DNA from 4 places in the Pseudarthrobacter sp. MOO14 genome. Region 2 is predicted to be linked to each of the others. Evidence: predicted binding sites of a transcription regulator. Region 2 holds the regulator's gene; each other region holds the start of a gene.
The links. Region 2 encodes HrcA, which represses chaperone genes, less so after heat shock. Its sites were predicted from a motif close to TTNGCACTCGNNNNNNNCGAGTGCNAA; they were not measured.
Positions count from the first base shown of each region.

Region 1 (7,093 bases), 720 kb from region 2:
TGCCCATGAGCTACGGCGCCGCGGGCAGCGAAGACCTGACCCGCCAGGCCGGCAAGGCGTTGGCCGCCGAGCTGCTGCCGTTGGGGTTCGACCTCGATTTCGCGCCCGACACGGACGTGACCATCGGCCCCAAGGACCCCACCATCGGCGCCCGCTCGATGTCCGCCGATCCGGCAGTGGCGGCAGCGCAGGGAGTGGCGTTCTCCCGGGGCATGCTGGACGCAGGCATCCTCCCCACCGTCAAGCACTTCCCCGGGCACGGCTCGGTGACGACCGATTCCCACCTCAACCTTCCCGTCCAGCCGGCCTCCATCGACGAGCTCCGGGGCAGGGACTGGAAACCGTTCCAGGCCGCCGTGGCCGCTGGCTTGCCGGTCGTCATGACCGGGCACATCGCCGTGCCCGCGCTGGAACCCGGCGTGCCGGCGTCGCTCTCCGCGCCCAGCTACGCGGCACTGCGGAACCTGGGATTCCAGGGCGTAGCGGTGACGGACGCCCTCAACATGGGAGCCGTGGAAAAGCAGTATCCGGCCGGCGCGGCCGCCGTGAAGGCCCTGGCCGCCGGCGCCGACCTGCTGCTGATGCCCGAGGACGTGGAACAGGCGCATGCCGCCATCCTGCAAGCCCTCGCAGCTGGCAGCCTCCCGGCCGCACGGCTCGATGACGCCGCGAGGCGGGTTGCCACCATGATGATGTGGCATGCGCGCACAGCGGCCCCTGCGGGGACCCCCGGTGCGGGTGCTCCGGCCGGCAGCGGCGCAGCCCTGTCAGCCAAGGTCTCGGCAGCCGCCGTGACAGTCCTCTCCGGCCCCTGCCACGGACCGCTGGTGTCGGGTTCGGTACGCGTCCAAGGCGGTGGCCCGGGGGACCGCGAACGCTTCGAAGCCGCTGCCGCCCGTGCCGGCCTGGCCGTCGGCTCCGGCCCCGTGGTCAACCTCATCGGCTTCGGCGGCACACCGGGAGCGGGCGACATCGCGGTAGCCCTGGACGCGCCCTGGCCGCTGCAGGACTCCAACGCACCGATCAAGCTGGCGCTCTACGGCCGCAACGACACCGCCTTCGACGCCCTCGCCGCCGTCCTGGCAGGGAAGGCAACGGCGCCCGGAAAGCTGCCTGCCGCCGTCGGGCCCTATCCTGCCGGAACCGGCTGCACTCCGTGACTTGCGAGCGGGAGCAGCCGGGAGCGCGTTTAATGGTCGGGTGCCCATTCTGAATAAAGACATGACCCTCTGCATCTCGCTCTCCGCCCGCCCCAGCAACAACGGGACCCGGTTCCACAACCACCTTTACGGGCAACTGGACCTGAACTGGATCTACAAGGCGTTCGCGCCCACCAACCTTGAACAGGCCATCGCCGGCGTGCGGGGCCTGGGCATCCGGGGCTGTGCCATCTCCATGCCCTACAAGGAAGACGTCATAGCCCTGGTGGACGAGATGGACCCCTCCGCCAAGGCCATCGACTCCGTGAACACGATCGTGAACACCGATGGCCACCTCAAGGCGTACAACACCGACTACACGGCCATTGAGCAGCTCCTGGCCTCCAACGAGGTCCCCACCAGCTACTCCGTGGTGGTGCAGGGATCCGGCGGCATGGCCAAGGCCACGGTGGCGGCCTTGCGGGACGCCGGCTTCACCAACGTCACGGTCGTGTCCCGGAACGAAGCCTCCGGCCGGGCGCTCGCGGACCAGTACGGCTTCCAGTGGCGGGCAGCGCTCGACGGCAGGACGGCTGACCTCATCATCAACGTCACGCCCATCGGAATGGCAGGGAGTATGGCCGGCGGGGCGGACGCAGAGACCGTGTCGTTCCCGGCGGAGGCAATCGAAGCGGCCCGCCTGGTCTTCGACGTGGTGGCCTTGCCCGCCGAGACGCCGCTGATCCGGGCCGCCCGTGCAGCCGGCAAGCCGGTCATCACCGGCGCCGAAGTGGCCACCATCCAGGCCCTCGAACAGTTTGTCCTGTACACCGGGGTACGGCCCACGGCTGAGCAGGTGCGGGCCGCCGAGGAGTTCATGCGCGCCCAGTAGCGGACGGGCGGCCCGCCCGGCCGGCCCTAGGGCATGCCGGTCGGGACGGGTTCCACCACGACGGCCACCCGGTCCTCGCCAATCCGGGTCAGGACCAAGGTGGCGGCCTTGCCGGCGGCCTTCTTGCCGGAACCCTTGCCGGCCGCCTTTCCGCCCGGCAGCAGTTGCTTCCGCAGTTCTTCGGGGGTGACGGCAGTGCCCCGCTTCTTGATGTCCAGCACGGTGATGCCCTCCTGCTTCACCCAGGCTTTGAGCGCCTTGACGTTGTAGGGCATCACTTCCCGCACTTTGTAGGCGCGGGCGAACGGCGTGGCCACAAGTTCCGGCGCGCAGATGTAGGCGATGTGCTCATCCACCAGGTGGCCGCCGAGTTCCAGCGCGACATCCGCCACCAGCCCGGCCCGGATCACGGCGCCGTCGGGTTCGTACAGATAGCCCTCCACCGGTCCCACCGGTGCGGTGGGGCCGGCACCGAATTCGTTGCCGCTGGTCAGTTCGGCCGCACCTTCCGGGCCAAGGACCAGGGCGGCGCGGCGCACCCCGGGCCTGCTGACGGCGTTGAACCACAAGGTCACTTCGGTGACGTCTCCGGCTACCGACACCCACTGGGCTTCGCAGCCGGCGGGCACGGATTCGTGCGGCATGCCGGGCCCCATCTTGACGCCCACCGCCTTCCCTGACGCCGCGAGCGATTCAACGAAGGACAGCGGCGGTGAGAACGCTTCCGGGTCCCAGATCCGCTTCGTGCCGGACGTGGAGGTGACCCGGCGTGCTGGATCCAGCCACACGCCGTCGACCCCCTCCAGCGGCACCGCTGCCGCGTCCGCGTGCACCACGGTGGCGTTGGGGAAGGGGATCAGGTTCACCGTGGCGCAGGCCGCCGTGGTCTCGTCCATTTCGACGGCGGTCACTGTGAGGTCAAGGGATGCCAGGGCCAGGGAATCGGCGCCCAGGCCACAGCCCAGGTCCGCCACGTGGCTGACCCCGGCGGCGGCGAACCGCTGTGCGTGGCGCGCCGCGACGTTCAGGCGGGTGGCCTGCTCCAGGCCTGCCTGGGTGAAGAGCATCTGGCGGGCGAACTCACCGAACTTCGCCTCGGCCTTGGTGCGCAGCCGCGACTGGGTCAGGACGGCGGAGACCAGCCCGGCAGGATGGCCGGCCTTCCGGAGCGCGGAGTTGAGTTCGAAGGAATCCTCGTCCCGGTAGGGGCCCAGGGAGGCCAACAGCTCCCAGCCTTCGGGGGTCAGCAGCGGTGCGATCTGGTCCTGGGGAGCGTGAGCCATGGGTTCCAGCCTAGTGGAGGAGCGCATGCGGGGTTGCCGATAGTGTGGACACCATGGATGAAACCGCAGCCCCCGGGGGCACCGGCGAACACGACCCCAAGGAACGGGGTCCTGCCCGGTTTGCCCGCCCGGTCCTGATCGCCGCGGCCGTGGTGGCACTGGTGTGCATCGCACTTCTGGTGATCATCTTCGTCCTGGACACATTCAACGCCACTGTCTACTCGGTGGGCGGCAACGACATCTCGGACAACACGCAGGAAGCCCGCGACATCCGCGGACTGTACGATGGCGCGCGGGCCGGGAGCATCTTCTTCCTCGTGGCGGCACTGCTCACCGCGGCCGCTGCGGGCTGGGTGCTGTTCCGTAGCCGGAAGCAGGGTGGCAGTGATGCCGACGGCGGCGAAGACGTGGACTTCGACGATCTGGGCCGCTGAAGCTGCCTGGGCCCCCGCTGCTTCCGAAACCGCGCCCAACGGAATACGCCGATGACGAAAAACTGGCACTCGCCTTGACCGAGTGCTAACCCTTACATAGAGTTTCAATTAGCACTCTCCCCCGGAGGGTGCTAACACATGAAGAGCTGCCAGCCAGGCTGCTGCCGGCACCGCGACGACGGTTTGCCAGCCACGGCGGAAAGCTTTCCAGTCCACGAATTTGCTGACGAAAAGGAGAGGTCCGAGTGTCGGTCTCTATTAAGCCTCTTGAGGATCGTATTGTTGTCCGCCCGCTCGAAGCCGAGCAGACCACGGCTTCCGGCCTGGTCATCCCGGACTCCGCACAGGAGAAGCCGCAGGAAGGCGAAGTTGTTGCAGTAGGCCCCGGCCGCTTCGAAGACGGCAACCGCGTTCCTGTCGACGTGGCCGTTGGCGACGTCGTCATCTACTCCAAGTACGGCGGAACCGAAGTCAAGACCGGCGGCACCGAGTACCTCGTGCTGTCCGCCCGCGACGTCCTGGCGATCGTCGTCAAGTAACTCTTTCGGATCCCCGTGCCGCCGGCCACGCTTATGCTGGCCGGCAGTGCGGGGTTTCTGTCTTTGAAAGGACAAAACCATGGCAAAGCAGCTTGCGTTTGACGACGCTGCACGCCGGGCCCTCGAGGCCGGCATCGATAAGCTCGCCAACACCGTCAAGGTGACGCTCGGCCCCCGCGGCCGCAACGTCGTCCTGGACAAGAAGTGGGGCGCCCCCACCATTACGAACGACGGCGTCACCATCGCCCGCGAAGTCGAACTGGACGACCCCTACGAGAACCTTGGCGCCCAGCTGGCCAAGGAAGTCGCCACCAAGACCAACGACGTTGCCGGTGACGGCACCACCACCGCCACCGTCCTGGCACAGGCCCTGGTCAAGGAAGGCCTGCGCAACGTTGCCGCCGGTGCTGCCCCCGGCCAGATCAAGCGCGGCATCGAGGTTTCGGTTGAAGCCGTCGCCGCCCGCCTGCTGGAGAACGCACGCCCCGTCGAGGGCACCCAGGTTGCCAACGTTGCCGCCATCTCGGCGCAGAGCGACGAAATCGGCGAACTCCTCGCCGAGGCCTTCGGCAAGGTGGGCAAGGATGGCGTCATCACCATCGAAGAGTCCTCCACCACCCAGACCGAACTGGTCCTCACCGAGGGCATGCAGTTCGACAAGGGCTACCTGTCCCCGTACTTCGTCACCGACGCAGAACGCCAGGAAGCCGTCCTCGAGGACGCCCTGATCCTGATCAACCAGGGCAAGATCTCCTCCATCCAGGAATTCCTGCCGCTGCTGGAGAAGGCGCTGCAGAGCTCCAAGCCGCTGTTCATCATCGCCGAGGACGTCGACGGCGAGGCCCTGTCCACGCTGATCGTCAACCGCATCCGCGGCACCCTGAACGTCGTGGCCGTCAAGGCACCGGGCTTCGGTGACCGCCGCAAGGCCATGCTCCAGGACATCGCCACCCTCACCGGCGCACAGGTTGTGTCCCCGGAACTGGGCCTGAGCCTGGACACCGTGGGCCTGGAGGTGCTCGGCACCGCCCGCCGCATCACCGTCACCAAGGACAACACCACCATCGTCGACGGCGCAGGCTCGGCCGAAGACGTTGCGGCCCGCGTCGCGCAGCTGCGCGCCGAGCTGACCCGCACCGACTCCGATTGGGACCGTGAAAAGCTCCAGGAGCGCCTGGCCAAGCTGGCCGGCGGCATCGGCGTCATCAAGGTGGGTGCTGCCACCGAGGTTGAGCTGAAGGAAAAGAAGCACCGTATCGAGGACGCCGTTTCCTCCACCCGCGCTGCCCTCGAAGAAGGCATCGTGGCTGGTGGCGGCTCAGCCCTGATCCACGCCCTGAAGGCACTGGATGAGGACCCGTCCGTCAAGGCACTCGAAGGCGACGCTGCTGCTGCCGTGGGCATCGTCCGCCGCGCCCTGGTCCAGCCGCTGCGCTGGATCGCCCAGAATGCCGGCTTCGACGGCTACGTCATCACCTCCAAGGTGGCCGACCTCGAAACCAACAACGGTTTCAACGCCAAGTCCGGCGAGTACGAGGACCTGATCGCTGCCGGTGTCATCGACCCCGTCAAGGTCACCCGTGCTGCCCTCCGCAACGCGGCCTCCATCGCCGCCCTGGTTCTCACCACCGAGACCCTGGTCGTGGAGAAGCCGGCCGAAGAGGACGAGCACGCAGGCCACAGCCACTGATCCTGCCCGTCTTCACCTGCAGAAAACCGGTCCAGCATCTGCTGGGCCGGTTTTTTGTGCACCAGGGGCTCGGATCAGGTTGCGGCCATCTCGGACGTTTCAACCCCGCCCGCGCGTTCGTAAACCAGCGAGACAGCCCCTTTCGGGAAGCTGCGTACCGGCTCGGCGAGGCGGTACGACGCCGGGACAGTGCCGGCGTCGAACAGGCGTTTGCCCTGGCCCAGCGTGACCGGATAGAGCCAGAGGTGCAGCCGGTCCAGGACATCCGCAGCCAGCAGCGAGCGGATCAGGACGCTGCCGAACATGTGCACCTCCCCAAACTCGTCACCGAGGCGTCCTGCAGCCCGTTCATCCGGCAGGACTGTGGTGCCTGCCCAGCCTGGCCCGGACAGCGTGCGCGAGACCACGAACTTCGGTACCCGGTTGAGTGCATCAGCAATGTCCCCTGCCTGGTGCGGCCAGTAGGCCGAAAAGATGTCGTAGGTCCGCCGGCCGAGAAGCAGGGCATCCATGCGGCCAATCTCTGCGGCAATGGCGGCGCCGCCCTCGTCGTCGGACACCGGTGCCTGCCAGCCGCCGAAGGCGAACTCTCCGTAGGTGTCTTCCTCCCGGCCGCCGGGAGCCTGGTAGACGCCGTCGAGGGTGATGAACAGGTTTGCCACGATGAATCCCATGCGTCCAGTGTGGGAGGGGCCTTGGGCGCTGTCCAGAGCAGGGAGCCGGCGCGTGGCAGGATGGTGCCATGCTGCTCCTCGAGCTCGTCAAAACCTCGGACGCCGTGGCGTCCACCCGCTCCCGCCTGGCGAAGGTGGATGCACTGGCGGACCTGCTGCGCCGGCTTGAACCGGCGGAGATTCCGACGGCGGTGGGCTTGCTGGCGGCGAAGCCCCGGCAGGGCCGTGTTGGTGTCGGATGGCGCAGCGTCGCGGCTTCGAAGGCCGAACCGGCCCTGGAAGCAAGCCTCACTGTGGCCGACCTCGACGCGGCCCTGGACACGCTGCTCGCCACCGCGGGGGCAGGTTCGGCGGCCGGTCGCGCCGCGACGCTCGGGAACCTGATGCGGGCTGCGACGGCGGGGGAGCAGGGTTTCATCTCCGGCGTCCTGCTGGGTGAGCT
Region 1 is NZ_CM177849.1:1,022,654-1,029,746, reverse strand. Features, by position in the region: gene AC4EEV_RS04715 (glycoside hydrolase family 3 N-terminal domain-containing protein) at 1-1,160, shown strand, start outside; gene AC4EEV_RS04710 (shikimate 5-dehydrogenase) at 1,222-2,031, shown strand; gene AC4EEV_RS04705 (THUMP-like domain-containing protein) at 2,058-3,314, opposite strand; gene AC4EEV_RS04700 (hypothetical protein) at 3,368-3,748, shown strand; gene groES (co-chaperone GroES) at 3,994-4,287, shown strand; gene groL (chaperonin GroEL) at 4,367-5,977, shown strand; gene AC4EEV_RS04685 (dihydrofolate reductase family protein) at 6,052-6,651, opposite strand; gene AC4EEV_RS04680 (ATP-dependent DNA ligase) at 6,720-7,093, shown strand, end outside.
Region 1: a site for HrcA is predicted at 3,811-3,837, ahead of groES (co-chaperone GroES). Genes of this name have one in related genera too.

Region 2 (7,093 bases):
CCAAAAGGGCAGGCCGAACGATGGGCCCCTTGCGCCCGGCGGTCCTGGCAGGCGTCCTGGTGCTCGTTCCCATACTGGCCGGCTGCACCGCTGAGGGCGGCCCATCGCCCACCGGCACCCTCGCCTCTGTCCCGGCGTCCGGCGGGACCATGCCGGACGCACCGTCCACCAGCGCTCCGCTGGAGACCACCCAATCCTCCAACAAGGCGCCCGTGTACTGGATCGGCCGCAGCGGCGGCAACATTTTCCTGTACCGCGAATTCCGCGACGTCCCGGAGCAAGACAACCCGGTAACGCGTGCGTTGCGGGCCATGATGTCGGAGAAGCCGCTCGACCCCGATTTCTTCACGCCATGGCAGAATCCGGATAAGTTGGCCACCTCGATTTCAGGCAAAGACGTCATCACGGTGGACGTTTCGGCCGACGCGTTCAACAGCAACCTCGACGCCGACATGGCTGCCCGCGCCATCCAGCAACTGATTTATACGGCCACCGCGGCGGCCGCCAGTTCGGGGCTGATCGACACCAGCCAGCAGGTCCGGGTCCGGATCCTCGTGGACGGGCACACCGACTACGTCGCTTTCGGGAAGGTCCAGCTGGGCGCCCTGATGACCCGTGCTGCCGGCCTGGTGGCGCCGGTCTGGATCATTGATCCGCAGGAAAATACCGAAGTCCCGGCAGGAACCGTGAAGATCACGGGCCGCAGCACGTCGCCGGGAGCCAAGCTCCACTGGCAAATCCTGCAGGTTGCGGACAACGGTGGCGGCAAGACGCCTTTCCTGAGCGGCGAAACGACGGCGGCCGCGGAGCAGGGCCAGGCGGGGGTCTTCACACTGGCCCTTAACCTGCCGGCCGGTGACTATGAACTCCACGTGGCGCAGGCCGGATCCGGTGGAGAACCGGACCGGAACGAGGACACCCGGTCCTTTAGGGTGCGGTAGCCCAGCGTCCCAGGATATCGCTGGCCAGCACGACGGCGGCCGGGCCTGCAGTGGAGGACCGCAGGACGTGGTGCCCCAGCAGGGCCGTCACCGCGCCGTTGTCACAGAGCTTCGTCACCTCGCGGGGACTGATGCCGCCTTCGGGGCCAACAATCAGCAGGATCTCGCGGGGCCCGGTGCCCGCGCTCCCCTGCCATCCTTCCAGGACGGTGCGCAGGGGCCTGACAGCGTCTTCGTGCAAGATCACGGCCAGGTCCGCGGCGGCCACGGCGTTGCAGAGCCCGGACGTTTCAACGGCGTCCCGGACCTCGGGAATCCAGGCGCGGCGGGCCTGCTTGGCGGCAGCGGCAACCGCCGACCGCCACTTGGCATGGGCCTTGGCGGCCCGGTCCCCCTTCCAGCGGACGATGGACCGTTCCGACTGCCAGGGTATGACGGCATCGATGCCCAGTTCCGTTGCCGTCTCAATGGCCAGTTCGTCCCTGTCGCCCTTGGCCAGCGCTTGCGCCAGCACCAGCCGGACCTCGGGCCTGTCTTCGGCCACCACGGTCCCGCACTCCACTTCCAGTGCGGAGGACGACGCTGATGCCACCTTGCCGGTCATGCGCGCGCCGGCGCCGTCCACGATGTCCACGGCCTCCCCCGGCGACAAGCGCTTCACGGTGACTGCGTGCCGGGCTTCAGGGCCTTCCAGGACAAAGACCTGGCCGGGCGCCAGGCCGTCCAGCGAGCCGGGGCTGGCAAAGAATACGGGGTTGCTCACCGCTACAGGTTACCGAGCCGGTCCCGGAGCTTGGCGAACATCCCGCCGCTGGCAGCGAGCTTACCCTCGGTGATCTGTTCCCCACGGAGCTTGGCCAGCTGGCGCAGCAGGTCCTCTTGCGCGGCGTCGAGTTTGGCGGGAGTGTCCACTTGGAGGTGGACCTTCAGGTCTCCGCGCCCGTAGCCCCTCAGGTGGGTGACGCCCAGACCGCGGAGGGTAATGACCTCGCCGGACTGGGTGCCGGGCTTGACGTCGATCTCCTGGCTGCCGTCGAAGGTTTCCAGGCTGACGTCCGTGCCGAGGGCAGCCGCTGTCATGGGGATGTGCAAAGTGGCGTGCAGGTCATCGCCTTCGCGGACATAGGTGGCGTCGTTGTTGACCCGGATCTCCACGTAGAGGTCGCCTGCGGGGCCACCGGCGGGGCCGGCTTCGCCTTGCCCGGAGAGCTGGATGCGGGTTCCGGTGGCAACACCGGCAGGGACCTTGATGGTCAGTGAGCGGCGGCTGCGGATGCGGCCCTGGCCGCTGCATTCGTTGCAGGGATCCTTGATGACCGTGCCGAAGCCTTCGCAGGTGCCGCAGGGGGCCGCCGTCATGACCTGGCCAAGAATGGAGCGGACAGCACGCTGGACCTGGCCGCTGCCGCCGCAGATATCGCAGCGCTCGGGGTGCGTGCCGGGACGGCAGCACGATCCGTCGCAGGTGGGGCAGACGACGGCGGTGTCCACTTCGAGCTTCTTGTTGACGCCAAAGACGGCGTCGCGGAGGTCGATCCGGACGCTGATGAGCGCGTCCTGGCCCCTGCGCACCCGGGACGCCGGACCGGACGTGCCGCCGGCGCCGAAGAAGGTGTCGAAGATGTCCTGGAACGCGAACCCTTGGCCCGCGTAGCCCGCACCGCCGAAGCCGTTGTCCGTTCCGTTCTCATTGCCGGTGGTGTCGTAGATGCGGCGCTTCTGGGGGTCGGAGAGGACCTCGTAGGCGTGAGTGACTGCCTTGAAGCGTTCCGACGCGTCCGCCCCGGGGTTTACGTCCGGGTGGAGGGTGCGGGCCAGTTTGCGGTAGGCCTTTTTGATTTCTTCGCCCGTAGCTTCGGGGGAGACTCCAAGGACGTCATAGTGGCTGCTCAAAGTTCGTATCTCTTCCTTGTTGTACTGCGTGCCGTTGGGCCCGGTGTCCGGTCCCGTTGCCGGACGTGGTCCGGCAACGGAGGATCAGGGCCCCAAAATCCTGGAAAGGTAGCGGGCCACGGCCCTGACGGCGGCCATGGTGGTGGGGTAGTCCATCCGTGTCGGGCCAAGGATCCCTACCTTCGCGGCGCTGTCAGGGCCGTAGCCTGTGGCCACCACCGATGCCTCCGCGAGGCCGTCGTAAGGGTTCTCCCGTCCGATGCTGACGGCCACGCCGCGGTGGTCCTGTGCCATTTCGCTCAGCAGCCGCAGCATCACCACCTGCTCCTCGAGTGCTTCGAGCACCGGGCCGATGCTGAGTGGAAAGTCTACGTTGGACCGGGCCAGGTTGGCCGTTCCGGCCATGACCATCCGGTCTTCCCGGCTGCTCTGGGCCAAAACCTCCAGCCCAAGCGCGAGTGCGTGCGCGGCCTGGCGCTGAGGGTGCGGCGCGGCGGCGACGACGGCGGGCAAGGCCTGCGCGAGGTGGCTCAGCGACGTGCCGCCCAAGGCCCCGAGGAACCGGGTCCGCAACTCCGCCAGCGCCTCGTCACCGAGGTCCTGGCCGACGTCGATCACGCGCTGCTCGACTTTGCCGCTGTTGGCAATCAGCACCACGAGTACTTTGCGCGGTGCCAGCAGCACGAATTCGATGTGGCGGACCAGGGCCCTGCTCAAGTGCGGGTACTGGACCACTGCCACCTGGTTGGTCAGCTGGGACAGGAGGCGGACCGTGCGGTCCAGGACGTCGTCGAGGTCGTCCGCTCCTTCCAGGAGTGATTGGATGGCCCGCCGCTCTGCGGCCGACAGTGGCTTGACCGCCGAGATCTGGTCCACGAACAGGCGGTAGCCCTTGTCCGTGGGTATCCGCCCTGCGCTGGTGTGCGGCGCGGTGATCAGGCCCTCATCCTCCAGCGCCGCCATGTCGTTGCGGATCGTGGCGCTGGACACACCGAGATGATGGCGCTCCACCAGCGCCTTTGAGCCGACCGGCTCGCGGGAGTGGACGTAGTCCTCCACGATCGCCCGCAGCACTTCCAGTTTGCGTGGCTCGCTCACTCTCCACCTCCATCCACGGTCCGGGGCGCGTGCCCCGTCCGGTGCCGCCCAGGGGTTAGCACTCGACATGCCTCAGTGCTAACAGTCTATTATGCCTCGGCCCGTTGTTAGCATTGGTACCGCTCCGGGCGAAACTCCGGGGGTGAGGACCTAATGCGAGGCGGATCGAATCCATGGACTACCAGAACTGGGGCCCCCGCGGGATTTCCGCCCCTGCCCGGACCGAACTGCCGGAGGTTCCCGTGGAGCGCGGCATGGTGCTTGAGGAAGTCCAGTCCGGCTGGGTTGGGGCTGTCACCCGGGTGGAGAAGTCCGGCGGAATGCACGTGGTTGCCCTCGAGGACCGGCGCGGAAAATCGCGGTCCTTCCGGCTGGGCTTCGGCTTCCTCCTGGAAGGACAGCCGATCCGCCTGATGCCGCCGGCGCCCGCCCGCGCTGGGGCCGGTCCCGCCGCAGGGCGGACCGCGTCCGGGTCGGTTCGGGTGGCAGGGCAGCGCGCCCAGGTCGCAAAGGCGAGCCGCATCTGGGTGGAAGGCAAGCATGACGCTGAACTGGTGGAGAAGGTGTGGGGAGACGACCTTCGGGTGGAAGGCATCGTCGTCGAACCCCTGCACGGCATCGACGACCTCACGGCCGCCGTGGCGGACTTCAGGCCGGGACCTGGGCGCCGCCTTGGGGTCCTCGTGGACCACCTGGTGCCCGATTCAAAGGAATCGCGCATCGCCGAGGCTGTGATGGCCTCCCCTGGTGCCGCCGGAAATGTCCTGATCGTCGGCCACCCCTACGTGGACGTGTGGCAGGCCATCCGCCCCGCGGTGCTGGGCATCCAGCAATGGCCGGCGATTCCCCGCGGCCAGGACTGGAAGACCGGCATCCTGAAGGCCTTTGGCTGGCCGCACTCCACCAAGGAAGATATCGGGCTGGGGTGGCAAAAGCTCCTCGGCGCCGTCCGCACGTACGCCGACCTGGAACCGTCGCTGCTGGGGCGGGTTGAGGAAGTGATCGACTTCCTCACCGTGCCCTGAAAGCCGCTCCCGCCCCGCGACCCAGTATTCTGGATACTGCGATGCCTTGCTTTTCACAGCATGGCACCGAGTCCTTATTAGTCGTCAGCACCACTTGCACCCCAGAAGGAAAACAGACTGTGGCAGAAAACGCACGTGATCACAGGGATGGCCAAGGCCGTTCCGAGTACCATGGCGTCCCCGCCAATGCGCTGCCGCTCACGGCCAGCGAAGACCGCCAATGGGCCACGCTGGCCCACTTCGGCGGGATCCTGGGGTGCATTCCGTCCCTGCTGATCTACCTGATCTTCCGGGACCGCGGACCGTTCACCGCGCAGGAGTCGAAGGAAGCGCTGAACTTCAGCCTGCCGCCCACCATCGCCGCGGTCCTGGCCAACATCCTGGTGTTCATTCCCTACGTGGGCAACATCTTCGCCGTGATCGCCACGCTGATCTGGGTGGCGCTGACCTGCTTCTCGGTGGCCGCAGGGATCCACGTCAACCGGGGCCAGCCGCACCGCTACCCGTACAACCTGCGCTGGATCAAATAGTCCCCAGCGGCTCCCAGCCCTCGCAAGCTCAGGCCGGGGCCCTCGCCGCTGTGGGCCCACCCAGCGGCTCCCAGCGCAATCAAGCCCCCGCAAGCCCGGCCGGGTTCGTGCTGCGGTTAGTCGGGCAGGATCCTGCGGACCACGGCGTCCGCCAGGAGCCGGCCCTTTAGGGTGAGGACCAGCCGTCCGTGGAACGCCGCGGCCGGTTCCACCAGTTCGTCCGCGATCAGGCCCGCCACCTCATGGCGGCCCAAGGTGCTGAGCGTCGAGACGTCGAGCCCTGACTGAAGCCGCGCCTCAAGCATCACCCGCTCCAGTCGCCTGGTGTCCGAATCCAGGGTTTCGCGGCCCGCAGCCGGCGAATAGCCCTGCGCGAGCCGGTTGGCGTAGGCCACAGGGTGCTTGACGTTCCACCAGCGCACGCCGCCCACGTGTGAGTGTGCGCCAGGCCCTATCCCCCACCAGTCGTCGCCCCGCCAGTAGGCCAGGTTGTGCCGGCAGGCCTGGTCCGGGGTCCGGGCCCAATTGCTGACCTCGTACCAGCCCAGCCCGGCTTCGGTGATCAGCTGGTCTGCGAGCTCGTACTTGTCGGCGTGGTCGTCGTCGTCGATTCCCGGGACCTCGCCGCGCCGCATCTGTGCGGCGAGCTTGGTGCCCTCCTCGACGATCAGCGCATAGGCGCTGATGTGATCGGGCTCGTAGGACAAGGCTGTTTCGAGCGAGTACCGCCAGTCGGCAAGGGATTCACCGGGCGTGCCGTATATCAGGTCCAGGCTGACGGCAAGTCCCGCCTCCCGGGCCCACCGGACCACCTGCGGAACCCGGCTCGGGGTGTGGGTGCGGTCCAGGACCTTCAAGACGTGCGGGACAGCGGATTGCATGCCGAACGACACCCGGGTGAAACCGGCTTCCTTGAGGATGGCCAGGGATTCGGGCGTGACGGAGTCGGGATTGGCCTCCGTGGTGACTTCCGCGTCCTCTTCGATTCCCCACTGGTCGATGGCGGCACGAAGAATCATGGCGAGGTCGCCGGCCGGCAGGAGCGTAGGCGTGCCACCGCCGAAGAAAACGGTGCTGAGCTTGCGTGCCGGGACGCCTGAACGCTGCAGTACCCGCGCGGCCAGCCCCACTTCCGAGACGGCCGTGCCCGCATAGGCATCCTGGGAAGCTCCGCCGCCGAGTTCCGTGGCCGTGTACGTGTTGAAGTCGCAGTACCCGCAGCGCACGGCACAGAACGGGATGTGGACGTACAAGCCGAAAGCCCGGGCCGCCGCACCGTCCGCTGCCTGAGCAGGCAGCAGGCCGTCCGACGGCGCCGGGTCGCCAAGGGGAAGAACGCTGGGCATCAGCGGGTCCCCCGCTGCGCGGTGGTCACTTCTTCTTGGCCTTGTCCTTTGAATCGTCAGTGGTGAGGGCGGCGATGAACGCTTCCTGCGGAACTTCCACCGTGCCCACCATCTTCATGCGCTTCTTGCCTTCTTTTTGCTTTTCCAGCAGCTTGCGCTTACGGGAGATGTCGCCGCCGTAGCACTTGGCCAGGACGTCCTTGCGGATGGCGCGGATGCTTTCACGGGCGATGATCCTGGAGCCGATGGCCGCCTGGATG
Region 2 is NZ_CM177849.1:301,516-308,608, forward strand. Features, by position in the region: gene AC4EEV_RS01380 (GerMN domain-containing protein) at 21-941, shown strand; gene AC4EEV_RS01385 (16S rRNA (uracil(1498)-N(3))-methyltransferase) at 928-1,704, opposite strand; gene dnaJ (molecular chaperone DnaJ) at 1,707-2,834, opposite strand; gene hrcA (heat-inducible transcriptional repressor HrcA) at 2,919-3,932, opposite strand; gene AC4EEV_RS01400 (DUF3097 domain-containing protein) at 4,106-4,957, shown strand; gene AC4EEV_RS01405 (DUF4870 domain-containing protein) at 5,077-5,487, shown strand; gene hemW (radical SAM family heme chaperone HemW) at 5,604-6,833, opposite strand; gene lepA (translation elongation factor 4) at 6,859-7,093, opposite strand, start outside.

Region 3 (7,093 bases), 1.4 Mb from region 2:
TCCGCCCAGGCGGACAGGTCGCCGTGGACGCGAGGGGAAATGCCCAGGTCGGATTCGAGTTCACGGTAGATGTTCGCCAGGCTGCGGGGGAGCGGGCGCGTGCGCGCGTCCACGGAGAAGGAAAGGCCGACGGCGTGCCCCGGCGTGGGGTAGGGGTCCTGCCCCACAATGAGGACTTTCACGCCGGCGAGCGGCTGGCGGAACGCGCGCAGGACGTTCGACGGCGGCGGGAGGACCTGGTGCCCGGCCGCCTCTTCGCCGGCAAGGAAGTCCAGCACCGACCGCAGCTTCGCTTCGACGCCCTGCAGCGCCGCCGCCCAGTCAGGCGCCATGAGCTCCGCCAGGGGCAGCTTGGCCAGGTCGCTGAAGCTGGTGGCGTCCGCCGGGTCCTGCTGCAGGTCGAACAACGCATCCGATTCAAACATCGGTCCATTCTTGCAGCAGGAGCCCGCCGGTCGGGAACGTGCGTCGACGGCCGGGCCGAATGACACTCCTGTGATTCGCCCGCTAGCATGGGGGTAAGACATCTACCGTAACCAGCGAAGGAGTGTGCCGTGGCGGAACCGGCCCGGGAACACCTGCCGGAGCAGGATCCACGGAATTCCCTGCTGGCGGATTTTCTGCTCCGTGACTCCTCCCTCACCGAGCGCGAACAGCAGATGCTGGCGCTGGAGCGGCAGTGGTGGAAGTACGCGGGGGCCAAGGAACAGGCCATCCGGGAGCTGTTCGACCTCTCCGCAACCCATTACTACCAGCTCCTCAATGCCCTGATCGACCGCGAGGATGCCCTGGCCCACGATCCCATGCTGGTCAAGAGATTGCGTAGACTACGTACGTCGCGCCACCGTGCACGCACCGCCCGCCGCCTGGGATCCGACGCTTAGCACGCCCCAGGCCGGGACCCTGGCAGCAATCAACAAGGATGTCCTTCCACCATGACCAAATACGCCCGCGATGAATTCGACAAGGTCCCCGAGGCCGCGTCGCGACAAGGTGTCCACCGGACGGCCTCGGCCCCGTCCCGGGTGCGGCTGTGGCCCATCCTCGCCGTGGGCGTCGCGGCGCTGGCGATCGGGCTGGTGTCTTTCCTGATCCTCCCCAAGCTGGGGTTCAACGCCACGGCAACCGAGGACTCTGCCAGTGTGGAATCCACCGCGTTGGCGGGTACCGGATCCACCCCGTCCACCACGCAGGCACCCACGCCCCCGGCCGCTTCAGAACCTTCGGCCACCGCCGGGCCGTCCCCAAGCGGCAGCCCGGAGCCGACGCAGTCGGCCACCCAGCAGGCCGTCGTCGACCGGACGCAGGCAGTGGCCGTCTACAACGCGGCCGGTACCGCCGGGCTGGCCAGCCGCATTGGCGGAACAGTCCAGGCTGACGGCTGGAAGCTCGGACAGGTAGGCAACTGGTCCGGCGCACCGCAGAAATCCTCCGTGATCTACTACGCCGGTCCCCAGCAACTGGCCAGTGCCCAGGAGCTCGCCGCACTGTTGAACATCCCCACGGTCGTCAGCAGCACCGAGTTCCAGGTGCCGCTCGTGGTGGTCCTGGGCCCCGGGTACCGGTAACCGGCCGGCCTCAGTTACGCCTGCATAACGTTCCCGGCCCGGGGCCTGCCGCAGCCTGCGGCCCGTGGCGGCCTTTGGCTAGAGTGATTCCAGGCCACGGCCCGCGGGGCTGCACGCAACAGCACCGGCCCACCCGGCCGCAACGGAAAAGAGTTGGTCACCATGGCACTGGGAACCGTCAAATGGTTCAACGCTGAAAAAGGCTACGGCTTCATCACCGTTGACGGCTCCAGTGATGACATCTTTGTCCATTGGTCTGCGATCCGGGGCGAAGGCTACCGGGCCCTTGAGGAAGGACAACGGGTGCAGCTGGAGGTCGGCGAGGGCGACAAGGGCCCGCAGGCGGAAAACGTCCGGCCCGCCGAGTGAAGCCGAAGCACCGTCCCGCCGTCCGCACTGCCCTGGCCGTTTCCCTGGCAGCCGTTCTCGGCGCCACAGCCTGCTCCGGGACAGGCGGAAACGCCCGGGTGGAATCCGCCGAGGCATCCGGCGACGGCGTCCTCCGGGTGGGCCTGGTCCTGGACAACACCGGCGGCAACGCTTTCCTGAACCAGCCACAGCTCGCCGCCGCCAAGCTGGCCGTCCAGGACATCAACGCAGCCGGGGGACACAAGGGCCGTCCCGTCGAACTGCTGCCCGCACACCTGGAACAGGACACCGCCGGGCAGGCAAAAGCCCTGCTCGCCGCCAAGGCGGACGTGGTCATCGGACCCACCGACTCCAGCCATGCGGAGGCAGCCGTAGGCGTCCTGTCCCGCGCGCACATACCGCTCATCTCCCCGGCCAACACCGCTGCCGGCCTGACCGGAATGGCCAGCGGCGGCTACTACTTCCGCACCGCGGCGGCCGACGTCGCGCAAGGGCCTGTGTTGGCCAAACTCGCCAAGGACGCCGGGGCTGCCACCGTCAGCGTGCTGTACCAGGAAGGCACCTACGGCAAGGACCTGCAGGCCGCCGTCACGGAAGCGGCAAAGCAGTCCGGGCTTACCGTCCTTCCCGGTGCCGGCTTCACGACCGGGGACGCCGCGGCGGCAAGCTCCATCGCCAAAGCCAAGCCGGACGCCGTCGTCCTGATAGCCCGTGAGGGCGCCCAAGGCGCACTGGCCGCGCTGAACGGTACCGGCGTTGGCGGTTCACGCATCGTCATGAGCGACGGCGCTTTCGCCCGCTACGGCTCAGGCCTCGGTTCCAAGGTCTTGGATGGCGCCCGCGCGGTGGTACCGGGACAGCTGCCTTCCGCCGCCTTCCAGCAAAAACTCCTGGCGGTGGACCCGTCGCTGAAGGACGTCTCCTACGCTGCCGAGACCTACGACGCCGTGACCCTGGCCGCGCTGGCAGCGGCCCGCGCGCAGGACGACGCCGGCCGCTCGATCGCCGCCAACCTGATCCCGGTATCGGGCGGAACAGCGGCACCAGGCGCCGGAACGGCCGCTGCGCCGTGCGTGACCTACAAGGCGTGCCTGGGCGGTTTGGCTGCCGGCCCGGACATCAATTACGACGGCGAGTCGGGCCCCATTGCCTTCGACGCGAACGGGGATATCACCGTGGCGTCCTTCTCCGTCTTTACATACGGGCCGGACAACCTGCCCACTCCGAGCGGCCGGGAGACAGCCGGACATCAGGGCTGATCGCCCTCGGCGAAGCGACCGCCGCCAGCAGCCCCTCCGGTGTCTTTTCGCTTGCACTCTCACCGGGGGAGTGCTAATTATGGAGTTAGCACTCTGACGTACCGACTGCTAAGCAACGCCCGGTTCCGGCCGGCCGCGCAAGGCACCGGTCGAAGAGCGAAAGAAACACCTCACTTCAGTGAGATCCCCAGGCGGAGGCATACAGAGGCCGCTGTCGAAGGATCGTCCGTCGCGGGCACTGCAGCGAAGGTTCATTCTTAACGACTGTCCCGAAAGGACTACTGCCGTTATGGCCAAGATCATTGCATTTGATGAAGAGGCACGCCGCGGCCTTGAGCGTGGCCTGAACACCCTCGCCGACGCCGTTAAGGTCACCCTCGGCCCGCGTGGACGCAACGTCGTCCTCGAAAAGAAGTGGGGCGCCCCCACGATCACCAACGATGGTGTTTCCATCGCCAAGGAGATCGAGCTGGACGACCCCTACGAGAAGATCGGCGCAGAGCTGGTCAAGGAAGTTGCCAAGAAGACGGACGACGTCGCCGGCGACGGTACCACGACTGCGACGGTGCTGGCCCAGGCGCTGGTCAAGGAAGGCCTGCGCAACGTTGCCGCCGGAGCCGACCCGCTGTCCCTCAAGCGCGGCATCGAGAAGGCCGTTGAAGCCGTCACCCGCGAACTCCTGGCCTCCGCCAAGGAAATCGAAACCAAGGAAGAGATCGCGGCCACCGCCTCCATCTCCGCCGGTGACGACGAAATTGGTGCCCTCATCGCCGAAGCCCTGGACAAGGTCGGCAAGGAAGGCGTCATCACGGTCGAGGAGTCCAACACCTTCGGCCTGGAGCTTGAACTCACCGAAGGCATGCGCTTCGACAAGGGCTACATCTCCGCCTACTTCGTCACCGACGCCGAGCGCCAGGAAACGGTCCTCGAGGATCCGTACATCCTGATCGTCAACTCCAAGATCTCCAACGTCAAGGAACTGGTTGCTGTCCTCGAAAAGGTCATGCAGTCCAACAAGCCGCTGCTGATCATCGCCGAAGACATCGAGGGCGAGGCCCTGGCCACCCTGATCGTCAACAAGATCCGTGGCACCTTCAAGTCCGTTGCCGTCAAGGCCCCGGGCTTCGGCGACCGCCGCAAGGCACAGCTGGCAGACATCGCCGTCCTCACCGGCGGCCAGGTCATCTCCGAGGAAGTCGGCCTTAAGCTCGAGACCGCAGGCCTCGAACTGCTGGGCCAGGCCCGCAAGGTTGTTGTCACCAAGGACGAGACCACCATCGTCGAGGGTGCAGGCGACGCCGACCAGATCGCCGGCCGCGTATCCCAGATCCGCGCCGAGATCGAGAACTCGGACTCCGACTACGACCGCGAGAAGCTGCAGGAACGCCTGGCCAAGCTGGCCGGCGGCGTTGCAGTCATCAAGGCCGGTGCCGCCACCGAGGTTGAGCTCAAGGAACGCAAGCACCGCATCGAGGACGCCGTCCGCAACGCCAAGGCTGCGGTTGAAGAAGGCATCGTCGCCGGTGGCGGTGTTGCCCTCATCCAGGCCGGTGCCAAGGCATTTGCCAACCTGCAGCTCTCCGGCGACGAAGCAACGGGCGCCAACATCGTCCGCGTTGCCATTGACGCCCCGCTGAAGCAGATTGCCTTCAACGCCGGCCTCGAGCCCGGCGTGGTTGTCGACAAGGTCCGCGGCCTGCCCGCAGGCCACGGCCTGAACGCAGCCACCGGCGAGTACGTCGACCTGCTGGCAGCCGGCGTGAATGATCCGGTCAAGGTCACCCGCTCTGCCCTGCAGAACGCAGCGTCCATCGCCGGCCTGTTCCTCACCACCGAAGCCGTAGTGGCAGACAAGCCCGAGAAGGCTTCTGCTCCCGCCGGTGGAGACGACATGGGCGGCATGGGCGGCATGGGCGGCTTCTAAGCCCACTGCCGGGACCTGTCCCGCTGACACGAAATGCGGCCCCCTCCTTGGGAGGGGGCCGCATTTTTATGTTCCAAAGGCTACTTCCTGGCGGAAGCCAGCATCCCTTCGACTTCCTTCTTGAAGGCGTCCGCGGCTGCCTGCGGTGTCAGGCGGTCGTACAGTACTTCATCCGTGTAGCGCTTGATGACGTTCTGGACGCTTCCCGCACCCACCGGCGGGACCGGCGGGGCGCCCTTGACGTCCGGTGCTATGTCCTTGAGGAAGCCCACCACCGTGGTGTCGGCCGGCTTGAGCGAGGGAGTAATGCTCGCGACGATCGCACTGTTGGTGGGCACACCGCGGTCCGTCATCAGGATGCCGCCGGCCTCCGGACTGTTCGTGAGGTAGTCGATGAATTCAGCCGCCTGCTGCGGGTGCTTGGACCGGGACGAAGCCGACCAGAACATGGTGGGCTTGTAGTACATCCCGTTGCCGGCCGATGCGCCGCTGATGCTCGGGGCCCGCAGCATCTTGATGCTGCTGCCCGTGGTGGACTCCAGGGAGCCCAGCTGGTTGGTCCACCACCAGGCCATGGCCACCCGGTTGGTGCCGAACAGGCTCTCCTCCAGCCCCGCGCCGGCGTCCTCGGTGGCGACGGTGGCAGGGGGACTGGCCTTTGAGTCCCGCTGGTCCTTGAGCCGTGCCCAGAAGGACGCGGCGGTGGCCGTCTCGAAACCGAGCCCGCCGTCACCCGTGTACAGGTCCTGTCCGTGCTGGCGCAGCCAGATGATCAGGTCTGCTTCGTTGCTGCCGTAGGCGGCGCCGTAGCTCTTCCCGCCACCAGCGGCGCTGATCTTGGCTGCGGTGTCCGTGAAGTCTTTCCACGTCCACGTCCTGTCGTCCGGCAGCGGAATGCCTGCAGCGTCGAACACCTTGGTGTTGGCCATGATGACGTAGGCATTCTGGCCGGTGCTGAGACCATACTGGGCGCCACCGTACTGGCCGGAGGCCAAGGCCTCCTTGTCCAGCTTCGAGGTGTCGATGCCGCTTTGCTTCGACAGGTCCATAAGCGCCCCGCGCCCGCCGTATTCGGCAATGTACTTCTGGTCCATCTGGATGACGTCCGGTGCATCATTGGCAGCTGTCTTCGTGGCCAGTTTGTCCCAGTAGCTGGCCCATTCTCCGGGCTCCGCCTTGATCTTGATATTCGGGTGCGATGCTTCAAACGCGGCGATGACCTTCTGGGTCTGTGCGTTCAGGTACTCGTTGCCCCACCATGCGAACCGCAGGGTCACCTGCCCGTTGTCCCCGGAACTGCCGGGAGCTCCGCAGCCTGTCGCCAGCAAGGAAAAGGCCAAGGCGGCGGCGCCGAGCTGGAAACTGCGCCGGCTGAAGACTGGACTCGTCATTGATGTTCCTTTCGTATTTTGTCGCCGCTGGGTCGATCCCACGTCGTTGCGGGAGCCCGACTCTGCGGGAAAGCGCTTTCTCAGTGTGATTCTGCGATTGTTTCGTGAGCGGAAGGGTTGCGTCAAGAGTTTCGGTAAACGTTTTCTGAGCTGTTTTTCGGGCCGGCTGCCCCGGCGCTTGCGGGACCAGCACTTCGTCCGGCGTACCGCCGGGCGGCCTTTGAGCCGCCACGGCGGCGGCCCATTGTCGTTGGCTTCTGGCAGGATGGACCGGTGACGATTACTGCAGCGGCTGACGGTTCGGCCTTGGGAAACCCGGGGCCGGCCGGCTGGGCCTGGTACGTGGATGACAACTGTTGGCGGGCCGGCGGCTGGCCCCACGGCACCAATAACCAAGGGGAGCTGATGGCTGTCCTGGATCTGCTGCGGGCCACCGCGCATCTTCCGGGGGAGGACCTTCGCATCCTCTGTGACAGCCAGTACGTCATCAACTCCATTACCAAATGGATGCCCGGGTGGAAGCGCAAGGGATGGCGCAAAGCTGACGGGAAGCCGGTCCTGAACGTTGAACTGCTGAAGGAA
Region 3 is NZ_CM177849.1:3,266,150-3,273,242, forward strand. Features, by position in the region: gene AC4EEV_RS15240 (uracil-DNA glycosylase) at 1-425, opposite strand, end outside; gene AC4EEV_RS15245 (DUF3263 domain-containing protein) at 555-884, shown strand; gene AC4EEV_RS15250 (LytR C-terminal domain-containing protein) at 936-1,568, shown strand; gene AC4EEV_RS15255 (cold-shock protein) at 1,731-1,937, shown strand; gene AC4EEV_RS15260 (ABC transporter substrate-binding protein) at 1,934-3,196, shown strand; gene groL (chaperonin GroEL) at 3,486-5,120, shown strand; gene AC4EEV_RS15270 (ABC transporter substrate-binding protein) at 5,201-6,511, opposite strand; gene AC4EEV_RS15275 (ribonuclease HI family protein) at 6,785-7,093, shown strand, end outside.
Region 3: a site for HrcA is predicted at 3,282-3,308, ahead of groL (chaperonin GroEL). Genes of this name have one in related genera too.

Region 4 (7,093 bases), 690 kb from region 2:
CTAGGCTACAAATAATCCGTGTCCAACACCAAATTGACGCGCCCGGTGCGGCACAGCGGATGGGAATGCTTGCCGGCCGCCTATGCCCGACGGCGCTGGAGGACGTCGTCGAGGTTGCTCAAGGCACTCTGTGCCTTGGTCAATTGAGGTGAACCCGCAGGCTGGGACGCGGCTTCCGGGGCGTCGGCACCGGCGGCCCCCTGCTTCAGCGACGGTTTGCCAACCGCTTTCGGAGCCTCCGGCAGTTCAAGCGGCAGCGGCTCGGGGCGCTCAGCTTTGGCTGCCTCAACGTAGGTTGGCCTCGGAACGTCAACAGGCTCCCACGGACTGCCCACGGGAGCGACTGCCGACGCGGCGGCCGCACTGGTGTCACCGGCGGCAACGGCGACGGCGAGGGCCGCCTCACGCAGTTCCATTGCCGTGAGCGGTTTGGCCTTGGCCTCACCCGCTTCGGCGTCAAACAACGGGCTTTCCGGCCGGGCCGGAGCTGTATCGGTTTCGGGCACGGTGACGGGGTCCGGCTCCTGGCGCCGGGAAGGCGCATTCATGGCGGAGCGGAAGGCCGCGTTGACCTTCGCTTTGCGGTCCCGGAGGGCCAGCCAGCGGAGCAGGGCCACCGCGCCGAAAGCCAGCGCAAAGGCGGTGAGGGGAAGCGCGGGCGATCCCACACCGAAGGGAAGGAGCACACCTGAGATGAACGCGGTCACCAAGCACAGCAGACCCGCCAAGGCCACTGCCGTCCGGCCGTACCGGATGCGGAACCGGGCCGGGGGCGGGGTGCTGGCAGCGCCGGCAGCGGCTGCGGCGCTCTTGTTGGGTTCCATGGCTTTCTCCTGCTGGGCGACGACGTTCAACACTTTGCCGGCGGTCTGGTCCGGCCTTTCATCGGCGGGGACGTCTGCCAGGAAGTCGCCGGCGGCCTGGACCTGGCGCCTTCGGTTCCGGAGGACGTACGGGGCGACCCAAAGGATCCAGAGCGCGACGGCAACCACGAGGATCACTGAGCTGCTTAGGGGGAAGTCCACACTCAAAACCGTATGAGCATCATGCCTGCTCAGGCCGCATTAGCCCCGGTGTGTCGTACCCCTGTCCACAAACCGATGGATTTATGACGGGCGGGACGCCAGCCACGGCGCCAGCAGGCCCGCCGGGACTTCTTCGGAGGTCAAGGCAAACGAACGGTGATCCGCCCACCGGCCATTAATGTGCAGGAAACGGGGCCGGTATCCCTCATCCCGAAATCCCAGCTTCTCCACCACCCTCAGGCTGGGCGCGTTCTCCGGCCGGATGTTGATTTCCATCCGGTGCAGGCCAAGGGTCCGGAAGCAGTGGTCTGTCACCAGGGCCACGGATGTGGGCGCGATCCCCCGGCCGGCCCGGGCCTGATCCACCCAGTACCCCAGCGTGGCCATCATGGCCGAACCCCACACAATCGAGGACACCGTCAGCTGGCCCACGATGGCCGGATTCCGAAGTCCCGGCGTCCGCTCGGTGATGACGAATGGAAGCGCCGTGGCCTGGGCCGCCTGCGCGTTCAATGAGCGCACCATATGACGGTAGTCGGGCAGCCCGCCTCCCGGTTCGGGGTTGGAGGCCTCCCAGGGCGCCAGCCACTCGCTGTTCCTGGACCGCACCTCGGTCCATTCCCTTTTGTCGCGGTAGCGGATGGGCCGCAGGACCAGGTCACCGCATTCGAGGGTGACCGGCCAGATGGGACCGGTACGCACGGCGTCAGCTGGAAAGGCCGGCGGTGAAACCGGGCAGCCATTCCCGCAGGCCGGGGCCCAGGTCATCGCTGTCGACGGCCAGCTGGACGCAGGCCTTCAGGTAGCTGAGTTTGTCCCCGGTGTCATAGCGGCGGCCGCGGAACACCACACCGAAGACCCCGTAGCCCTCCCCGTCTCCGGACGCGAGTTCCTGCAGGGCATCGGTCAGCTGGATCTCGCCGCCGCGGCCGGGTGCGGTGTGCTCGAGGACATCAAATACCGCGGGGTGCAGGACGTAGCGGCCGATCAGCGCCAGGTTGGACGGTGCTTCCTCGGGTGAGGGCTTCTCCACGAGCCGGTTGACGCGGACATAGCCTTCGCCGTCCAGTTCCTGGACGTCGGCGCAGCCGTAGGCACTGATCTGTGCCGGCTCCACCTCGATGAGGGCGACGACGGACCCGCCGGTCTTCGCCTGCACGTCGATCATTGTGCTCAGCAGTTCGTCACGGGCATCGATGAGGTCATCACCCAGCAGGACAGCGAAGGCTTCGTCGCCGACGTGTTGTTTGGCGCGGAGCACGGCGTGGCCCAGGCCGTGCGGGTCGCCTTGCCGGACGTAGTGGATGTCGCCCAACTGGCTGGCTGCCTGGATGGAGGCGAGCTTCTCCGTGTCGCCCTTGTCGGCAAGCGTCGATTCGAGCGAGGGCACGCGGTCGAAGTGGTCTTCCAGTGCACGCTTGTTTCGGCCCGTAATCATCAGGATGTCGTTCAGGCCCACATGGACGGCTTCCTCCACCACGTACTGGATGGCAGGTTTGTCCACGACGGGGAGCATTTCCTTCGGCATTGCCTTGGTGGCCGGCAAGAACCTGGTGCCCAGGCCCGCTGCTGGGATGACGGCTTTGCGGACTCTGGGGTTACTGGTAGTCACCGGACTAATCTAACGTCAGCGTCAAGCATTTCAGTAACCACCGGCACAGCGGGCCGTCATCCGCCCGTGACGCCGCGGAACGCCGGTACCAAGGAAGGACACCATGCAGGAGCAGACGAATCCCGCCAAGGACGATATCCGGGCGGCCCACCGGCGCCGGCGCGCCGCGCTGACGGAGGCGGAGCTGGACGCCGCCGGTTCGGCATTGGCTCGCCACGGGGAAGCCTGGGCAGCATCCGTCACTGCGGGGCGCCCAGGCACCGTATGCGTCTACCTGGGTGTCGGCAAGGAACCGCCCACCATGCCGCTGGTCAATGCGCTGCACGGCAGCGGCCACGAGGTCCTGCTTCCGGTATGCGAGCCGGGCCGGGAGCTGAGCTGGGTGTTCTGGACCCCGGACACCAGCTTCGAACGCAGCCGGTACGCGCCCATCCTGGAACCCGCCGGGAGACGGCACGGGCCCGACGCGGCCGGAAGCGCAGCGGCGCTCATCATTCCCGCCACTGCCGTGGACCTGTCAGGCAACAGGATCGGCCAGGGGGGCGGCTACTACGACACCTTCCTGGGGCATCTCGCCACTGCCGGGAAGGAAATACCGCTGGCCGCTGTTATCTACGACGATGAATTGCTTCCCGCGGGGCGGATTCCTGCCGAGGAATTCGACCGCCCGGTCCCGGGTGTCCTGATGCCTTCCGGGTACCGGGGCCTGGCGGGTGGCGGCTGAGCCCGGTCCCTTCCGGGCGCAGTGATAGAATTAGCACTCAGGCCCTGCGACTGCTAACGAATTACCGGGTGGCAGCACGGGACCTCTCGTTTGCCCAAGAGGAGGAGCACCAGTGCCAACATATGCTTACGCCTGCAAGGATTGCGGCCACGCCTTCGATATCGTCCAGTCGTTCTCGGACAGCAGCCTGACATCCTGCCCCGAATGCGAGGGCACGTTGCGCAAGAAGTTCAACAGCGTGGGTGTGGTTTTCAAGGGCTCAGGTTTCTACCGTACCGACTCCCGCGATTCCAAGGGCAGCTCGGTCTCCCCCGCCCCGGCAGCGACGCCGGCGACGCCGGCGGCATCGCCAGCCCCGGCTGCAGCGGCCAGCTAGCCCCAAGCACTGATGACGACGACGGCCGGCACCTTCGGGCGCCGGCCGCCTTTGTCCACATAGCTGCAGCCACCACTGTCCTGCCGCTTCGGCTGCCCATAGCGTGGGCGCATGCCTGCATATCCACGCCGCGGCCGCGACAGCCTCCGGATTCCCACGACGTCCCGCACCACCGGCCGTCCCGCCAAGGCCAACCACCCCATCCCGGCGCGGGTAGCGTCCTGGCTGGGCCGCAACCGCCGCCTGGCCGCCGCCCTGGTCCTGTGTGCAGCGGCGGCCATCACTGTCAATCAACTGACGCCGGCTCCGCTCTCGACCGTGACAGCACTTGCTGCTGCGCGGGATCTTCCGGCAGGTACCGCTGTGACGGCGGCAGATTTGGCCAGCGTTCATGTGCCGCCCGGGATGGTGGCGGAGGGCTTCCTCCAAGACACTGCCGCAGCCGCCGGCAAGCAGCTCGCCGGTCCGTTACGAAAGGGCCAGCTCGTTACCGACGCCCAACTCCTGGGACCGGGCCTTCTCGTTGGGACGCCTCCGGGCTCGGCCGCGGTTCCGCTCCGCATGGCGGACCCGTCCTCCATTCAGCTTGTGGCCCCGGGCCAGTTGGTCAATGTGGTGCTCACATCTGCCAACGGGTTTGACCAGCAAGGCCCCTCCGAGGTGCTGGCGTCTGCGGTTCCCGTGCTGTGGACTTCGAACAAGGGCGGCCAGGGTGGCCAGTGGCTGGGTACAACGGAGACCGACGGGTTGATAGTGGTGGCAGCAAACGCGGAACAGTCATCCCGGCTGGCTGGAGCGTCAACGCAGGGCAGGCTCTTCTTCGTCCTGGTTGGTCCGCCGTGACACCACGGATACGATCCCTCAACAACTTCCGGGTTGCCCGGGCCCAAAGGCTTGGCTGCTCGTCAGCCCCGCTGCTGGTCAGCCCCAGTGCGGCGGTTTCTGTTCCTTCAGCCACGCGTCGTGGTCATCCTCCCGGTCGCCCCAGCTGCGGGCGTCGTCCTCCGCAGCCTTGCTGGGCAGCACAGCGTCGGTACCTGAGGTGGCCCGCCCTGGCGCTGGAGTGGAGTGAGGCGCACCTGCCGGATTTCCGCCGTCAGGTACCGCTTCCGTCTTCTCGTTCTCGCTCATATCTTCTCCGGCCCGATCTTCCGCGGGCCCATTGTTGTCGGAAATATCGCTGCCGGAACCATTGTCGTCGGAAACACTGACGTCGGAAACACTGACGTCGGAGACACTGTCGTCGGAGACACTGTCTTCCGCGACCATGCCGTTGGCCTCCTTGGTGTCCAGGCCACCGGCCCGCCGGCCCTGGCTGGGGCGGATGCCCGCGGCGGGGTCTCCGGAGTCACTCCGGTTCCCGCCATTGGCGTTCCGCGGCAGATAGGCAACACCGGCGGCCGGTGCTGCATCGATACCATTGAGCGCCTGGTCCACGTCGTCGTCAAGGAATCCAGCCGAGTGCCCGGTCCTGCCCGGCAGCACCAGGTTTTCCAGGCCGAGGTACCCGGCAATGCGGTCGGCACAGGACGACGGGTCGGTAAATACCTCGATGGTCCACAACGGCATATAACGCCATCCCAGGCGCTCCAGCAGCTCCGGGCGGAGCCTGCTGCGTTCCCGGACGCTCATGGTGCGGTACTGCCCGGTGCCGTCAGACTCGATCGCCACTGGTCGTGGCAGGTCGGCATCATCCTTGCCTATGGTATTCAGCGGGTCAGCCGCGGCCACAACGTCGATGGCGCCGTCGTACTGGTGCCAAACCCGGGCGCCGCGGGCGCGCAAACGGTCACCCAAGTCGGCGACCAGCGGGTCCGCACCGAGTGCCTGTTCGCTGGCGGCAGCCCGGGAGGCGGGAGTTCCGAGGTCAGTGTTACCCGAAATTTCGCGGTTCAACAACGTGTACAGATCCACCGCCCCGTGCGTGAGCCTGGTGTGGTCCAGGTCCTCGGGCCGGAAGCAGGTGAGCACATGCATGGACCGGCGCGCCCGCGTCATGGCCAGGGCGAACTTCTCCCTGCCACCTTCCGCGGACAATGGTCCGAAGTTGTGCAGCGCCCGGCCGTGCGGGGTGCGGCCAAAACCTGGGGAGAAAATAACATGGTCGCGAACCAGCCCCTGGGCCCTCTCCAGGTCCACCACCCTGAAGGACTCAGCACCGGCACCGAAGAAACCGGCCATTCCGGGCTGGTTGGCCAGCTGGAGGCGGATGGACTCGCCAATCCTGGCGGCATGCCGGAGGCTGGCGGTGACCACGGCGAGCGAAGTGCGCGGACGCAGGCGGGCGTGCTCGAACACGAGCTCGACCACCCGGTTGACCTCGGCCACCACCGACTCCACACCCTCGTGGTCTGCGCTCGGCAAGCCGGTTCCGTCAGGCAGGTACTCCACCAGCAGCGACCGGTCCAAGCCCGTCGCCGACTGGCCCTCGGGCAGCCGGCGCAACCCGCCGTCGTAAAAGTTCTTGCTCAGCTGCAGGACGAGGTCCTCGTCCACGGCCCGGTACACCACGTTCAGCCGCCACACCGGAAGCACCGCAGAGAGAGCCGTGAAGGCACTCTCCACCCTGTGGTGGGCGGACTCACCAGCGGCGAGGCGTTCCACGCCCACGGTAAAGGTCCGGGGCGACGCGATGCGCGGGTCGCCGAACGCAATCACCTGGCGTGCACGGGCGATCGACGGCAGGACGGCCTGCAGGGACGTGGCCTCGGCATCCAGGATCACGACGGCGTCGAAGTGTTGCTCTGCCGGGAGCAGCCCGGTCATCAGGTACGGGCTGACAGACCACACCGGAACCAGCGTGCCGATCAGGTCAGGAGCCTGGGCGGTCAAGGACGGGAGCGATACCCGGCCGTCCTTGAGCAGGCTCCGCAGCAGGCCCGCCTGGCGCGGCTGCTCGGCGATCGCCCCGCGCCAGCGTTCCGCCAAGTCCCAGCGAAGGCGTGCGGCGCCGCTGGCGATGTGCGCGTTGTCCGCCAACCGATACTCGGCCTCGAGCCGGCGCAGCGCGTCGCCGTCGGACATGGCCAAGTAGTCATCGCCGCTGATCATGGCCTCAAGGGCCGACTGCCACCACGCCAACTCCAGCTCGGCTGCAACGGACCGTTCCGGGACTTCCCGCTCCGCGAGGTCGGCAAGGAGTTCGCCCAAACCGTGCTCACGCATGTTTTCGATCAGGAGTGTGCGTTCGGGCAAGGTCTTGAGGGTATCGGTGTCCGCCACGAGGCGTTCCAGCCGCTCCATCAGCTGGCCGTAGGGCGCAGTGGCGAGCGACCCGCCGGCATCCGTGTGCCGGAGCGCCTGGCCCAGCTGTTCCAGCTCCGCGTCCAGCGACCGGTACATGGCGTTCATTTCGG
Region 4 is NZ_CM177849.1:995,593-1,002,685, forward strand. Features, by position in the region: gene AC4EEV_RS04575 (hypothetical protein) at 81-1,001, opposite strand; gene AC4EEV_RS04580 (GNAT family N-acetyltransferase) at 1,107-1,727, opposite strand; gene galU (UTP--glucose-1-phosphate uridylyltransferase GalU) at 1,732-2,637, opposite strand; gene AC4EEV_RS04590 (5-formyltetrahydrofolate cyclo-ligase) at 2,741-3,361, shown strand; gene AC4EEV_RS04595 (FmdB family zinc ribbon protein) at 3,474-3,737, shown strand; gene AC4EEV_RS04600 (RcpC/CpaB family pilus assembly protein) at 3,849-4,580, shown strand; gene AC4EEV_RS04605 (AAA family ATPase) at 4,659-7,093, opposite strand, start outside.
Region 4: a site for HrcA is predicted at 3,392-3,418, ahead of AC4EEV_RS04595 (FmdB family zinc ribbon protein). Genes of this name have one in related genera too.